4 regions of the Streptomyces sp. NPDC048514 genome follow, and region 1 is predicted to be linked to each of the others. Evidence: riboswitches for the same ligand, from Rfam matches in the RefSeq annotation. Region 1 holds a riboswitch; each other region holds the start of a gene.
What was found. A riboswitch is a leader RNA that binds a small molecule or an ion and turns the genes downstream of it on or off. The one in region 1 is predicted to bind cobalamin.
Positions count from the first base shown of each region.

Region 1 (3,475 bases):
CGGGTGCCTGAGATCCTCCCGGCTTCTGCGGATCGGCTGAGGCCGCTCACGCCGAGAGGGTCTCGGGGCGTTCGACGAGGTGGCCGCGTTCGAAGCGGGCCCCGGCACGGACCAGAGCGACGAGGTGGGGTGCGTTCACAGCGCGCCAGCGGGCCTGGGCTGACTCGACCAGCTTGAAAACCATCGCCAGCCCGGCGGCCCGGCTGCCACCTCCACCCCGGTGCCGGCCGATCCCCCGCCGGAGGCATCGTCTTGACCGTGGGCCGCGTTCTGCGGTGATCGCCTCATGGCCACCGGCCCTGTCCACATGTGGGCGCGCGTCGGCGTCGGCCGCGCCGAGCGGGCCGGAGGCAGGAGCGCGGGCGCGGCCAGAGCCGGGAAGCGCGCCCGGCGGAGCGGAGCGCAGCCGGGGCTTGATGAGGTAGGGACTGTCCCTCGGGCTCTGCGCTATGAGTGCCACGGTCTCAGTTCCGGTCTCAGTCACTGCTTTTTCCGTGAGCGTCCACTCTTGTCCCCAGACCTCTGGAACACCTGCTGAGCAGGCAGTGAATCGACCCTATGCATGCCCACGGACGCCTCCGGACCACGGTCGGACAACTCGTAATGCGTAGGTCTCGGGTTCGAATCCCGAAAGCGGCTCCACTGGAACCCCAGGACCGATCGTTTGCGGCCTGGGGTTTTTGGCGTGTCCGGTGCGCCTGCGCCCTTCCGGCCGTGGGCCATGGCGCTGGACGGACCGGCCGTGTCAGTCGGGTGGGGCGCAGTGGCTCAGCAGGGCGCAGATCGATCCGTCGACGAGCCGGTAGCGCACGACGCGGCCGTGTTTCTGGCCCTCCACGATGCCCGCGGTCCGCAGCAGGCGCAGCGCCTGGGAGACCGCGGTGTCCCGCATGCCCGTGGCGAGCGCCAGGTCGGTGACGGCGATGGGGCCGGCCGCGTGGAGCGCGAGCAGGAGTGACAGGCGTCCGGGGTCGGAGAGCAGCGAGAAGCGGTCCGCCCAGGCCCGTACCCGCTCCGGCTCGCCGACGGCGGCGATGGCGTCACAGACCCGGTGACCGTCGATGGTGCGCTGCCCGGCACGTTCCGCGGGGACCAGATGCATGGCCGCATCTTCGCAGGCTCCCGCTTCCATGGCTGCACGGCGATCAGATGTCTGCACGGCCGGCCCCGTCTGCTCGGTGATCCGTGTCTGCTCGGCGATCCCTGTGCGCATGGCGATCCGTGTCCGCACGGCCCCCTGGCCGCATGGCTGTCTAGTTTGCACGGTCGTCGTATCCGCTCGGCTGTCATACCGCTCGGCCGCCATATCCGCTCCGCGCGTCATACCTGCTCAGCTGTGCAGCCTTGCAGCTGTCGGCGCCGCCTCCTAGGGTGATCAAGCCGTGGTGTTCGGGAAGACCGGTGACGGCCCCTCAGGGGCCCAGGCCGGAGCGGCCCTCGCCACTGTGATCGGGGAGTTCCCGCCCTTAGGGACGCCACTGGCCGCACGGCCGGGAAGGCAGGGGCGGGCGCGTCGACCCGTCAGCCAGGAGACCGGCCACGGCATCACGAAGCTGATCCACGAGGTGCTGGAGCGTGACCGTATGACCGTGTCCGAAGGCGTGACCCAAGGTGCGTCCGGAGGTGCGTCCGGAGGCGTGTCCCAGGGAGCGTCCGGAGGTGGGCCGGACAGCGTCGCCGCGGTGACCTTCCGCTGGCGCCGAGAGGACACCGTCCGCACCGCCGGACTCCTCGCGGTGATCGTCGCCCTGCACGTGGCCGCGTTCGGGATCCTGTTCCTGCTGGTGATACCGCAGCACTACGAGGTCGGCACCAAGGCGTTCGGCGTCGGCCTGGGCGTCACGGCGTACACGCTCGGCATGCGGCACGCCTTCGACGCGGACCACATCGCGGCGATCGACAACACCACCCGCAAGCTGATGGCCGACGGCAAGCGGCCGGTGTCGGTCGGCTTCTGGTTCGCGCTGGGGCACTCAAGCGTGGTGGTCGTCATGGCCGCGCTGGTCGCCGGCGGCGCGAAGCTCGCCGGCACGCTGATGAACGACGGATCCCGGACCCACCAGGTCCTCGGCACCGTCGGCACCACGGTCTCCGGCAGCTTCCTGTACCTGATCGCCGCGCTCAACCTCGCCGCGCTCTTCGGCATCCTGCGCGTCTTCAGGGCGATGCGCGCCGGACGCTACGACGAGGCGGAGCTGGAGGCCCACCTCGACTCGCGCGGCTTCATGAACCGTCTCCTCGGCCGGCTCACCAGGTCCATCCGCCGCCCGGGGCAGATGTTCCCGCTGGGCTTCCTGTTCGGCATCGGCTTCGACACCACGACCGAGGTCCTGCTCCTCGCCCTGGCGGGCAACGGCGCCGCCGCCGGGCTCCCGTGGTACGCGGTGCTGTGCCTGCCGCTGCTGTTCGCGGCGGGCATGAGCCTGTTCGACACCCTCGACGGCACGTTCATGAACTTCGCCTATCAGTGGGCCTTCTCCAATCCGGTGCGGAAGGTGTTCTACAACCTCACCATCACCGGACTGTCCATCGCCGTGGCCTTCTTCGTCGGCACGATCGAACTGGTCGGCGTTCTGCACGACAAGCTCGGTCTGCACGACGACGTCACGGACCGCATCGCCGGCCTGGACCTGGACAACGTCGGCTACGTCATCGTCGGCCTGTTCGTGGTCGTCTGGGCCGTGGCCATCGCGTACTGGCGTCTCGGCAAGGTCGAGGAGCGCTGGACGGCCCGCGCCACCGACGGGGGCTGAACGGGGAGGGGTGGCCGCCGCCGACTGTCCCGGAGGGGTGGCCGCTTCTCGAAGGTGATCAAAAGCCGCTTCCTATAACCAGACAAAAGCGGGGCAAAGGTGCCGCAAAGTGAACTGGCGTCTGATGAACCCGGGGACCTGAGGCAACATCTTGGTGAACGGCGGGCGCCGCGCGGTCGGGACGGGGTGCCGCCGCCGGCCGTATGGGGTGAGGACGTGATGGAGCCGAGGATCGCCGTCGCCGTGGTGACCATGGGCAACCGGCCCACCGAGGTCGACGCCCTGCTGGAGTCCGTGGCCAAGCAGGACCTCGCCCCGGCCCGCATCGTGATCGTCGGAAACGGCTGCCGCCTGCCCGAGTTCGCCCGCCGGCTCTCGCTGCCCGGCGAGGTCACCACCGTCGACGTGGCGGAGAACCTCGGCTGCCCGGGCGGCCGTAACATCGCCCTCTCCCGGTTGCGGGAGTTCGGGGACGTCGACGTCGTGGTGGAGCTGGACGACGACGGGCTGCTCGTCGACGCCGACGTCCTGCGGCGGGTGCGGGACCTGTACGCCGCCGATCCCGGCCTCGGCATCGTGGGTTTCCGCATCGCCGACGAACACGGCGAGACCCAGCAGCGACACGTGCCACGGCTGGGCAAGTCGGATCCGATGCGCGGCGGGCATGTCACCGGGTTCCTCGGCGGCGGACACGCCCTGCGCATGGCGATGCTGGCCGAGAT
Region 1 covers NZ_JBICWT010000014.1:91,070-94,544, reverse strand. Annotated here, with positions in the region: gene ACGFT2_RS29060 (GNAT family N-acetyltransferase) at 1-11, shown strand, start outside; partial or broken gene ACGFT2_RS29055 (IS256 family transposase) at 47-214, opposite strand; gene ACGFT2_RS29050 (metalloregulator ArsR/SmtB family transcription factor) at 746-1,102, opposite strand; cobalamin riboswitch at 1,367-1,557, shown strand; gene ACGFT2_RS29045 (HoxN/HupN/NixA family nickel/cobalt transporter) at 1,554-2,753, shown strand; gene ACGFT2_RS29040 (glycosyltransferase family 2 protein) at 2,970-3,475, shown strand, end outside.

Region 2 (3,475 bases), on a different contig from region 1:
AACGCGATGGCCACCACCATCTCCACAGGCGCCCTGAAGCCCAAGATCGCGGTGACCATGTCCGCCGCCCTCAACCTGGTGGGCGCCTTCCTCTCGGTGGAGGTCGCCAACACGATCTCCAAGGGTCTCGTCGACGAGACCGGCATCCGTCCCGAGGTCATCTTCGCCGCCCTGGTCGGCGCGATCCTCTGGAATCTGCTGACCTGGCTGGTGGGCCTTCCCTCCAGCTCCTCCCACGCCCTGATGGGCGGCCTGATCGGCGCCACCGTCGCCTCCGCGGGCCTCGACGCCGTGCACGGTGACGCTCTGGTCACCAAGGTGCTGCTGCCGGCGGTCGCCGCGCCGATCGTGGCCGGCGTCGCGGCCATGCTGGCCACCCGGTTCTCCTACGGCATCGGCGGCAAGGCCGAGGGCGAGGCCACCCGCAAGGGCTACCGCGCCGGCCAGATCGCCTCCGCGGGCCTGGTCTCCCTCGCCCACGGCACCAACGACGCCCAGAAGACGATGGGCATCATCACGCTCGCGCTGATCGCGGGCGGCTCCATCGCCCCCGGCTCGAACCCTCCCACCTGGGTGATCCTCTCCGCGGGCCTGGCGATAGCGCTCGGCACCTACATCGGCGGCTGGCGGATCATCCGCACCATGGGCAGGGGCCTGACCGATCTGGAGCCGCGCCAGGGCTTCGCGGCCCAGACCAGCGCCGCGACCGCCATCCTGGCCTCCTCCCACCTCGGCTTCTCCCTCTCCACCACGCACGTCGTCTCCGGCTCGGTGATGGGCGCCGGTCTGGGCCGCAAGGGCGGTGTGGTCCGCTGGTCCACCGCCACCCGCATGGCCGTCGCCTGGGTCCTGACCCTGCCGGCCGCCGCGCTGGTCGGTGCGGGCGCCGAGTCCGTCACCGACCTGGGCGACTGGGGCACCGCCGCCGTCGCCGTCTTCCTGGTCGCCGCGAGCGCCACCATATGGAAGATCTCCCGCCGCTCGGTGGTCGACCACACCGACGTCGTCCCCGAGACCGAGGAGCCGGCCGGCGTGGTGACCACCGCCATCGCCGCCGTGATCCCGCCCCCGGCGGGCATGCTGCCCGAGGAGCCGCCCGTCGCCTTCCCGCAGCAGGCCACCGGGCCGTCCCCGGCCGCCGTTCCGACGTCCACCGCCCCGGCGACCCCGCCGGCCGCCAGGGTCTGACCCCGAGAACCCGGTACCGAAGGAAGCATCATGAAGATCGACTGGGCGGCTCTCGGCTCCGTCTTCGGCACGAGCCTGGTGTTCACGGTGGGCCTGGTGGCCCTGTTCACCCTCGGCATCAACGGCCTGACGCGACGCGAGAAGGCCGCGGCCCAGGGCGGCTCCGCCACTCTCGCCGTCACCGGCGCCTACGTCTGCTTCGCGGCCTGCGCGGCGGCGGTGGCGTACGGCATCTACTTGATCGTGGCCAAGGCCTGACCGCCGCGGCCCGGACCGGCCGGACCACCGTGGCCGGGGCCTGATCGCCGCGGACCACCGTGGCCGGGGCCCGACCGAACACACCGAGGCTCCCCTCCAGTTGTCCTGTCCTGGAGGGGAGCCTTCGGCGTGCGGCGCACCGCGGTGTGGGGATCGGCACACTCTCCCCACGCAGGTCAACAGCAAGTTGACTGCCCTTCCGGGCACGTGGTGGACTGCCCGGGCCATGTACGGCGGCAAGAGAGGAAGCCGGTGCGAATCCGGCGCGGTCCCGCCACTGTCACCGGGGAAAATCCCCGGGAGCCAGGAACTCTCACCGCCGAATCTCGTCGAACCAGGGCGCGGACACCCTGAGTGAGGACCCATATCGCCATGCCCGGCCGCCGAAGGACCAGTACCAGGCCCGCTCCTGTGCCCATGGCCGGCTGAGCCGATGGGTGCCGATCGCTGCTACGCGTACGGCGCCGCCGCCGGCCTGCTCGGCGACCTGCTCCTCGGCGATCCGCGCCGCGGGCACCCGGTCGCCGCGTTCGGGCGGGCGGCCACGGCCGTGGAAGGCGCGTTGTGGCACGACCACCGCGGCTGGGGCGCCCTGCACACCGCCGTGTGCGCCGGTGGCGCCGTCGCTCTCGGGGCCGTGGCCGCACGCGTCGTACGCCCCTCCCCCGCCGCGTCCGTCGCGCTGACCGCCGCCGCCACCTGGACCGTCGTCGGCGGCACCTCGCTCGCCCGGGAGGCCCGCACGATCGGGCGCGCCCTGCGGGCCGGGGACGTCGAGGCGGCCCGTGTGCGGCTGCCCCATCTGTGCGGCCGGGACCCGCAGGCGCTGGACGCCGACGGGATCGCCCGGGCCGTGGTCGAGTCGGTCGCCGAGAACACCTCCGACGCCGTCGTGGGCGCGCTCGTGTGGGGTGCCGTGGGCGGCGTGCCGGGCCTGCTCGGCTTCCGGGCCGTCAACACCCTGGACGCGATGGTGGGGCACAGGTCCCCCCGGCTGCGGCGGTTCGGCTGGGCGTCCGCCCGGCTCGACGACCTCGCCGGCTGGCCGGGGGCCCGGCTGACCGCCGTGCTCACCGCGGCGGCCGGCCCCGATCCCCGCGGCGCCCTGCGCGCCTGGAAGGCCGACGCGCGCCGGCACCCGAGCCCCAACGCCGGGCCCGTGGAGGCCTCGTTCGCGGGCGCCCTCGGCGTGCGCCTGGGCGGCACGCTGTCCTACGGCGGCCGGGTCGAGCACCGCCCGGTGCTCAACGGACGAACCGGACGCACCGTGCAGGTGGCCGACATCGACCGGGCGGTACGGCTGTCCCGCCGCGTCGGCCTGCTCGCGCTCGGCGCCACGGTCGCCGCGCGCCGACTCGTGAAGGGACGTGGGAAGTGAGCGGGGGTCTCCTCGTCGCCGGCACCACCTCCGACGCCGGCAAGAGCGTCGTGACGGCCGGCATCTGCCGCTGGCTGGTACGCCAGGGCGTGAAGGTCGCGCCGTTCAAGGCGCAGAACATGTCACTCAACTCGTTCGTCACGCGGGAGGGCGCGGAGATCGGGCGGGCGCAGGCCATGCAGGCCCAGGCGTGCCGGGTCGAGCCGACCGCGCTGATGAACCCGGTGCTGCTCAAGCCCGGCGGCGAGCGGAGCAGCCAAGTGGTGCTGATGGGCCGGCCGGTGGGCGAGATGAGCGCACGCGGCTACCACGGCGGGCGGCAGCAGCAACTGCTCGGCACGGTGCTGGACTGCCTGGCCGAGTTGCGGGGCACGTACGACGCGGTGATCTGCGAGGGTGCGGGGAGCCCGGCCGAGATCAACCTGCGGCGGACCGACATCGTCAACATGGGCATCGCCCGCAACGCGCGGCTGCCCGTTCTCGTCGTCGGCGACATCGACCGCGGTGGCGTCTTCGCCTCCTTCTTCGGGACCGTCGCCCTGCTCTCGCCGGAGGACCAGGAACTGGTCGCCGGTTTCCTGGTGAACAAGTTCCGCGGGGACGTCTCCCTGCTGGAGCCCGGCCTGGACATGCTGCACGGGCTCACCGGGC
Region 2 covers NZ_JBICWT010000016.1:156,832-160,306, reverse strand. Annotated here, with positions in the region: gene ACGFT2_RS31630 (inorganic phosphate transporter) at 1-1,188, shown strand, start outside; gene ACGFT2_RS31625 (hypothetical protein) at 1,219-1,446, shown strand; cobalamin riboswitch at 1,641-1,782, shown strand; gene ACGFT2_RS31620 (cobalamin biosynthesis protein) at 1,880-2,824, shown strand; gene ACGFT2_RS31615 (cobyric acid synthase) at 2,821-3,475, shown strand, end outside.
Region 2: another riboswitch for cobalamin. It lies ahead of ACGFT2_RS31620 (cobalamin biosynthesis protein); the one in region 1 lies ahead of ACGFT2_RS29045 (HoxN/HupN/NixA family nickel/cobalt transporter).

Region 3 (3,475 bases), on a different contig from region 1:
GGATTCAGCTGCCGTTCCGCCAACTCGCCGAAGAGCAGGCCGAATCCTCCCCACAGGACGCCCTGGATGGCCACTGCGGACAGCCGGAACCGCCACAGCAGATCGGCCGGGAAGTTTTTCGGCACCTCGTTGACGACCGGCAGGAACTCGTAGGCCAGGCCGATGACGACGGCGAAGGCGGCCACGCCCACCACGGTCGCCCACCACGTGCCCAGCGACGGCGCGAGCCGCTTGCCGAGGATGGTCGCGGCGACCGCGAGGAGGACGCTGAGCAGCATCATCAGGAAGTACAGGGTGGTCCGCCTGCCGATGGTGTCGGGGTCGCCGACCGACGGCGGGTTGGCCGGGTACTTCAGGAACGGGACCACGTACACAGCGAGCAGCGCACAGCCGGACAGCAGCAGTGCGGTCGCCCGCGGGCCGAAGCGTCCGACGCGGCCGAGCGCGAAGCAGTACGCGAGCGCGGCGATGCCGCCGAAGGCGACCCCGTAGATCAGCACGCCGGTGGCGAGGCCGGCGGTGGACTGCAGGGAACGGGAGACGATTTCCATCTCGTGCTCGTGTGAGTGGGCGTCCTCGAAGCTGATCGCCTTGTCGACGCTCGGCTCACCGAGCAGGTAGGCGGCGACCAGAGCGAGCACGCCGGCGGCCAGACCGGCGAGCATGCCCCGAACGAGGAGGTTTCTTACCGTTGCGGAGTTCATGGGTGTGCGGCGTCCCTCGGGTCAGTGGCAGGGGAAGCCGAGGAGGTGGCGGGCGTCGTGCACCCACTCGTGGACGTCCGTGCCACTGAACACGGAGGTGGCGCCCTGCTCGGCGCCGACGAAGTAGAGCAGGACGAGCATCAGGATGCCGAAGAACGCCGCCCAGGGAGCAATCGCCTTCAGCGGCAGCTTGGCGGGGACGACGGGGGTGGTGGCGGTCGGCGGGGCGACGGTCTGCGCCATGGCAGGGCCTCCTCTGGGAGTTCGCGTCCCATCTCGGTGGTGCACTGGACGACGGCCACGGGTCTGACTCGCGAAACGTCTCCAAGGGCGTCTCGCACACAGTGGCGCGACCGTGCCGGATTCCCACCGGCTTCCGTCTCGCCGTCGTCGATATCGGACAGACCGTACCGCGTGACGCGTGCACGGCCAAGACCGCACCACCCGGCGTGATCTTCCTCTCGCACCGGGTGGCCGCGCCCGGGAGGACCGGGTCGGCGGCGCCGCAACACCCGCCTCCGGGAGGGGATCCGGGCCCGGCGGGGGGCGACGGTTCAACTCGGCGGACCGCCTACGCCTCCCCCCGGCAGGGACGACCGTTCGGCTCAGCAGGCCGCCCTGCCCGGCGAGGGCGAGGGCCCGGCTCGGCGGACCGCCTCCCCAGGCAGGGACGACGGTTCTCATCGGCAGACCGCCTCCCCCGGGAGGGGCGACCGTTCGGCTCAGCCGGCCGTGTCCGGGGCGGTGCCGGGCCCCGCAAGTCCCAGTTCCCGGTCGCCGAGCGGAGCGAAGAAGCGTTCGACGTCGGCGTCGGTCACCTCCGCGAGTGTGGCCGGTGACCAGCGCGGGTTCCGGTCCTTGTCGATGACCTGGGCGCGGATGCCCTCCACGAGATCGGGCGTGCTCAGGGCGGCGCAGGAGACGCGGTACTCCTGGTCGAGGACCCGTTCCAGCGACCCGAGCCGCCGGGCGCGGCGGACGGCGGCCAGGGTGGCCTTGAGGGCGGTGGGCGACCTGGTGAGCAGGGTCTCGGCGGTCTCCTTCGCGTCCGGGCCGCCGTGGGCGAGCAGCCGGTCGAGGATCTCCTCGACCGTGCCGGCGGCGAAGCAGCTGTCGATCCACTCCCGCCGTCCGGCCGACTCGCCCTGCGGCGGCGGCTGCTCATGCCGCGCGACGGCGTCTCGTGCGGGCATGTGGGCGAGATCCTCGACGAGACGCCGGAGCGCGCCGGACGGTACGTAGTGGTCGGCGAGCCCGCACAGCACGGCGTCACCGGCGCCGATCCGGGCGCCGGTCAGCGCCAGGTGGGTGCCCAGCTCGCCGGGTGCCAGGCCGAGGAGACGGGTGCCGCCGACGTCGGGCACGAAGCCGATGCCGGTCTCGGGCATGGCGATCTGCGAACGTTCGGTGACGATCCTGACGCTGCCGTGCGCGGAGATGCCGACGCCGCCGCCCATGACGATGCCGTCCATGAGGGCGACGTACGGTTTGGGGAAGCGGGCGATGCGGGCGTTGAGGTGGTACTCGTCGCGCCAGAACGCGGCCGAGGCGGAGCCGTCCCCGTCGCGGGCGTCGTCGTGGACGGCGCGGATGTCGCCGCCCGCGCACAGGCCGCGCTCGCCCGCACCGGTGACGAGGACGGTCTCGACGGCCGGATCGTGCTCCCACGCCGTCAGGGCCTCGTCGATGCGGCGGACCATGCTGTGGTTCAGGGCGTTGAGCGCCTTGGGCCGGTTGAGAGTGATGTGGGCGGCCCGGCCCCTGATGTCCAGCAGGACGGGCTCTTCGGTACCGGTCATCCGAATGCCTCCGTCAGGCCACGGGCCACGATGACGCGCATGATCTCGTCGGTTCCTTCCAGGGTCTGCTGCACTCGCTCGTCAGGGTCCGGTGAGGGATCTACGGAGTCGGGCCGGCGTCCGGACGCGCGTCGGTCGCCGGATCCGGCAGGTAGCTCGCCAGGCCGCGCAGGATGATCTCCAGACCGATGTCGAACCTCTCGTCGGACGAGTCCGTCACCATCACACCGGCCAGGGCGCGCAGATGAGGGAAGTCCGCCGCCGGCAGGGACGCGAAGTAGTTCTGCATCTCGCCGGCCATCTCGCGCCAGTCGGGGCGGGCCGGAGAACCCTCACCGCCGTGCTGGGCAGCGCGGTCCAGCCACATGCCCTCCTCCAGGACGAACCCGTCGATGTACGTGGAGATGAGGTCACCGGCCTCCGCCGCGATGCGGTCGGGCAGTCCGGCGGTCCGGAAGAGGCCGAGCAACGCCTCGACGTGCGGCAGCAGTTCCGCGGTGAAGGGGACGTGGGCCATGGAGATCCTGGCCATGTCACGGTGCGCCCGCAGGCACTGCCGCCAGGAGCGGGCGTACTCCCCCACCTGCTCCTGCCACCGCTCAGGATCGGGTTCGGGCTTCTCGAAGCCGCCGAACAGCCGGGTGTACATCAGCTCCAGCAGGTCGTCCTTGGAACTGACGTGGGCGTACAGGGCGGAGACGGCGACCTCCAGCTCCGTCGCCACCCGCCGCATCGACAGCCCGTCGAGGCCCTGCTGGTCCAGCACGGTGAAGGCGGCCTCCACGACCCGTTCACGTGACAGCGGGGCGCGCGCCGGGGCCACCCGGGCGCGAGCCGGGCGCTCGCGCTCCCAGGGGGACGGCGGTGTGGAGGTGGGGCCGGGGGTGGACGGCGGAGGGGGAGGTGGGGGGGTGTCGGCGGCCGCGTCGGTCATGGGGACAGTCTAGGCATCGGGAGAACAGTGTTCTCCCC
Region 3 covers NZ_JBICWT010000001.1:492,757-496,231, reverse strand. Annotated here, with positions in the region: gene ACGFT2_RS02105 (CbtA family protein) at 1-704, opposite strand, end outside; gene ACGFT2_RS02100 (CbtB-domain containing protein) at 726-947, opposite strand; cobalamin riboswitch at 984-1,128, opposite strand; gene ACGFT2_RS02095 (enoyl-CoA hydratase/isomerase family protein) at 1,427-2,503, opposite strand; gene ACGFT2_RS02090 (TetR/AcrR family transcriptional regulator) at 2,604-3,437, opposite strand.
Region 3: another riboswitch for cobalamin. It lies ahead of ACGFT2_RS02100 (CbtB-domain containing protein); the one in region 1 lies ahead of ACGFT2_RS29045 (HoxN/HupN/NixA family nickel/cobalt transporter).

Region 4 (3,475 bases), on a different contig from region 1:
GGCACCCACGTGAAGCCAGGGTGATGCGGGATCGGTGACCAGACCGGCCGCGCCGAGACGGGCGAGCGCTTCGGCCGCCTGCCCGGGGGTCGTGCCCACGGCGGGGAGGACCACACCGCGCCAGGGGGTGAGCCGGAGTTCGGTGCCGGCGAGCTGCGTCAGCCCGTCCCACTGGTGGGCCGAGAGCCGTCCCAGCGGGATGTGCACCGACACGGCGCCGTCGACGATCCCCGGGGGAGGGCCGTCCGCGACGCCGGCCGGCTCGGGGTGGTCCGTGTGGCCGATCCCCTCGGCGTCCAGGCGGTGACGGACCAGGCGGGCCATCTCATCTCCGGACAGGCCGAGTTCGGGCAATCGCCAGGCGCGCTCACCATGCGCCCGGGCCGCCTCGAGGAACGCCTCGGCGGCCACCAGCGCGGCCCGGGGCGCGTCCCCGGCGGCCACCCGCACCGAACCCGGGGCGAGCCACGCACCGCCGTCCGCGAGCGCCCGAACCGTGACATCGGCACCGAGGCCGGACATGTCACCACGCCCGTCGTCCAGGGCGAACAGGAACCGGCCGGAAAGGCCCTTCGCGGCCCGGCTCGCGCACAAGGCGGTGTCGAGAGCCGTCAGCCAGGGCCGTACGTCCCGGAAGCCGGCGCCGCCGAGACCGGACAGGGGTGAAGCCACGACATTGCGCACCCGCTCGTGCTCCCGCGAGGGCAGCAGGCCGGCCGTGTCCAGCAGTTCCGCCAGCTCCGCACCGCACCCCTGCGGCAGCCCGCGCAACTGCACGTTGCCACGCGAGGTCAGATGCAGGTCTCCGTCGCCCAGCCGGCGGGCCGCGACGCCCAGCGCGCGGGCCTGACCGGTGGACAGCACGCCCCCGGGAAGCCGGATGCGGGCCAGCGCTCCGTCGTCCGCCGCGTGCAGGCGCAGTGCCCCCGGGCAGGCGTCACCACGGTCCCGTGCGGCGGCACGGGCGGGCGATGTGGCCTGGGACGACGGATGAGGGGCTGCCGCGGACATGGCCGTGAGCATACCTACGATCACTCCGACTGTATGTCCCGCACACCCTTCGGGGGCCCTTACTATGCTCCCGAGTGGATCACCCGGTCCACGAACCGCCACAACGGCGAAAAGGGGAGGAAGCCGGTGCGAGTCCGGCGCGGTCCCGCCACTGTGAACCCGTCCACAAGGGACGGGTGAGCCAGGAACTCCCTTCCCCCGCATCCGGCTTCGCCCGGGGGGCGAGACCCATCCCACACCGCCCGGGGCGCGGACCCCGAGGAAGGCCAGGCATCGCATGCCCACTCCGCCCGGAGAGCGCGCTCCCAACGCCCGCGAGATCCTGCTCCTGTCGACGTCCGACACCGACCTGCTCAGCGCCCGCGCGGCCGGCGGCCCGGTCTCCTACCGTTTCGCCAACCCGTCCAGGCTCCCGCTGGACGACCTGCCGGCCCTCCTCGACGGAGTCGGCCTGGTGGTCGTACGCCTCCTCGGCGGGATCCGCGCCTGGCAGGACGGCCTCGACCTGCTGCTCGCCGACGGCCGTCCGGTGGTCGTCCTCAGCGGTGAACAGGCCCCCGACGCCCAGTTGATGGCCGCCTCCACGGTCCCGGTCGGCATCGCCGCCGAGGCCCACGCCTACCTGGCCCACGGCGGCCCCGCCAACCTGGAGCAGCTCGCCCGGTTCCTCTCGGACACGGTGCTGCTCACCGGGCACGGCTTCGACGCGCCCGCGCCCGCACCCACCTGGGGCCCGCTGGAGCGCGCGAGCCGGCCCGCCGACGGCCCGACCGTCGCCGTGCTCTACTACCGCGCCCACCACATGAGCGGCAACACGGCCTTCGTGCACGCCCTGTGCGACGCCGTCGAGAACGCGGGCGCCCGGCCGCTGCCCCTGTACGTCGCCTCGCTGCGCGCCCCCGAGCCGGAGCTGATCGACACCCTGCGCACCGCCGACGTGATCGTCACCACAGTGCTGGCCGCCGGCGGCACCAAGCCCGCCGAGGCATCGGCGGGCGGCGACGACGAGTCCTGGGACGCCGGCGCCCTGACCGCCCTCGACGTCCCCATCCTCCAGGCCCTGTGCCTGACCGGCTCCCGCACGGCCTGGGAGGAGAACGACGAGGGCGTCTCCCCGCTGGACGCGGCCAGTCAGATCGCCGTCCCCGAGTTCGACGGCCGTCTGATCACCGTCCCGTTCTCCTTCAAGGAGATCGACGCCGACGGCCTGCCCGCCTATGTCGCCGACCCCGAGCGCGCGGCCCGCGTCGCCGGGATCGCCGTACGCCACGCACGCCTTCGCCACATCCCGCCCGCCGGCAAGCGCCTCGCCCTCGTGCTGTCCGCCTACCCCACCAAGCACTCCCGCATCGGCAACGCCGTCGGCCTGGACACGCCCGCCAGCGCCGTCGCCCTGCTGCGCCGGCTGCGCGAGGAGGGCTACGACTTCGGCGACGCCGACATCCCCGGACTGGCCTCCGGTGACGGTGACGAGCTGATCCGCGCGCTCATCGAGGCGGGCGGCCACGACCAGGAATGGCTCACCGAGGAACAGCTGGCCCGCAACCCGGTCCGCATCCCGGCGGCCGACTACCGCCGCTGGTACTCCACTCTCCCCGCGGACCTGCGCACGGCGGTCGAGGAGCACTGGGGCCCCGCACCGGGCGAGATGTTCGTCGACCGCAGCCGCAACAAGGACGGCGACATCGTCCTTGCGGCGCTGCGCTTCGGCAACCTGCTCATCCTCATCCAGCCCCCGCGCGGCTTCGGCGAGAACCCCATCGCCATCTACCACGACCCGGACCTCCCGCCCTCCCACCACTACCTGGCCGCCTACCGCTGGATCGGATCCCCGGTCTCCGACGGCGGATTCGGCGCCGACGCGATGATCCACCTCGGCAAGCACGGCAACCTGGAGTGGCTGCCCGGCAAGAACGCGGGCCTGTCCGCCGCCTGCGGCCCCGACGCCGCCCTCGGCGATCTCCCGCTGATCTACCCCTTCCTGGTCAACGACCCCGGCGAGGGAACCCAGGCCAAGCGCCGCGTGCACGCCACCCTCGTGGACCACCTCGTCCCGCCGATGGCCCGCGCCGACTCCTACGGCGACATCGCGCGCCTGGAGCAACTCCTGGACGAGTACGCCCAGATCTCCTCCATGGACCCGGCCAAGCTGCCCGCCATCCGCGCCCAGATCTGGACCCTCATCCAGGCCGCCCGCCTCGACCACGACCTCGGCCTGGACGACCGCCCCGACGACGACGGCTTCGACGACTTCCTCCTGCACGTGGACGGCTGGCTCTGCGAGGTCAAGGACGCCCAGATCCGCGACGGTCTGCACGTCCTCGGCAACCCGCCCGCCGGCGCCGACCGCGTCAACCTGGTCCTCGCCATCCTCCGCGCCCGCCAGATCTGGGGCGGCGCCCAGGCCCTGCCCGGCCTGCGCGAGGCCCTCGGCCTGGACGAGTCCGCCGCGACCCGCACGACC
Region 4 covers NZ_JBICWT010000002.1:168,403-171,877, reverse strand. Annotated here, with positions in the region: gene ACGFT2_RS03715 (cobalamin biosynthesis protein CobG) at 1-1,011, opposite strand, end outside; cobalamin riboswitch at 1,070-1,226, shown strand; gene cobN (cobaltochelatase subunit CobN) at 1,289-3,475, shown strand, end outside.
Region 4: another riboswitch for cobalamin. It lies ahead of cobN (cobaltochelatase subunit CobN); the one in region 1 lies ahead of ACGFT2_RS29045 (HoxN/HupN/NixA family nickel/cobalt transporter).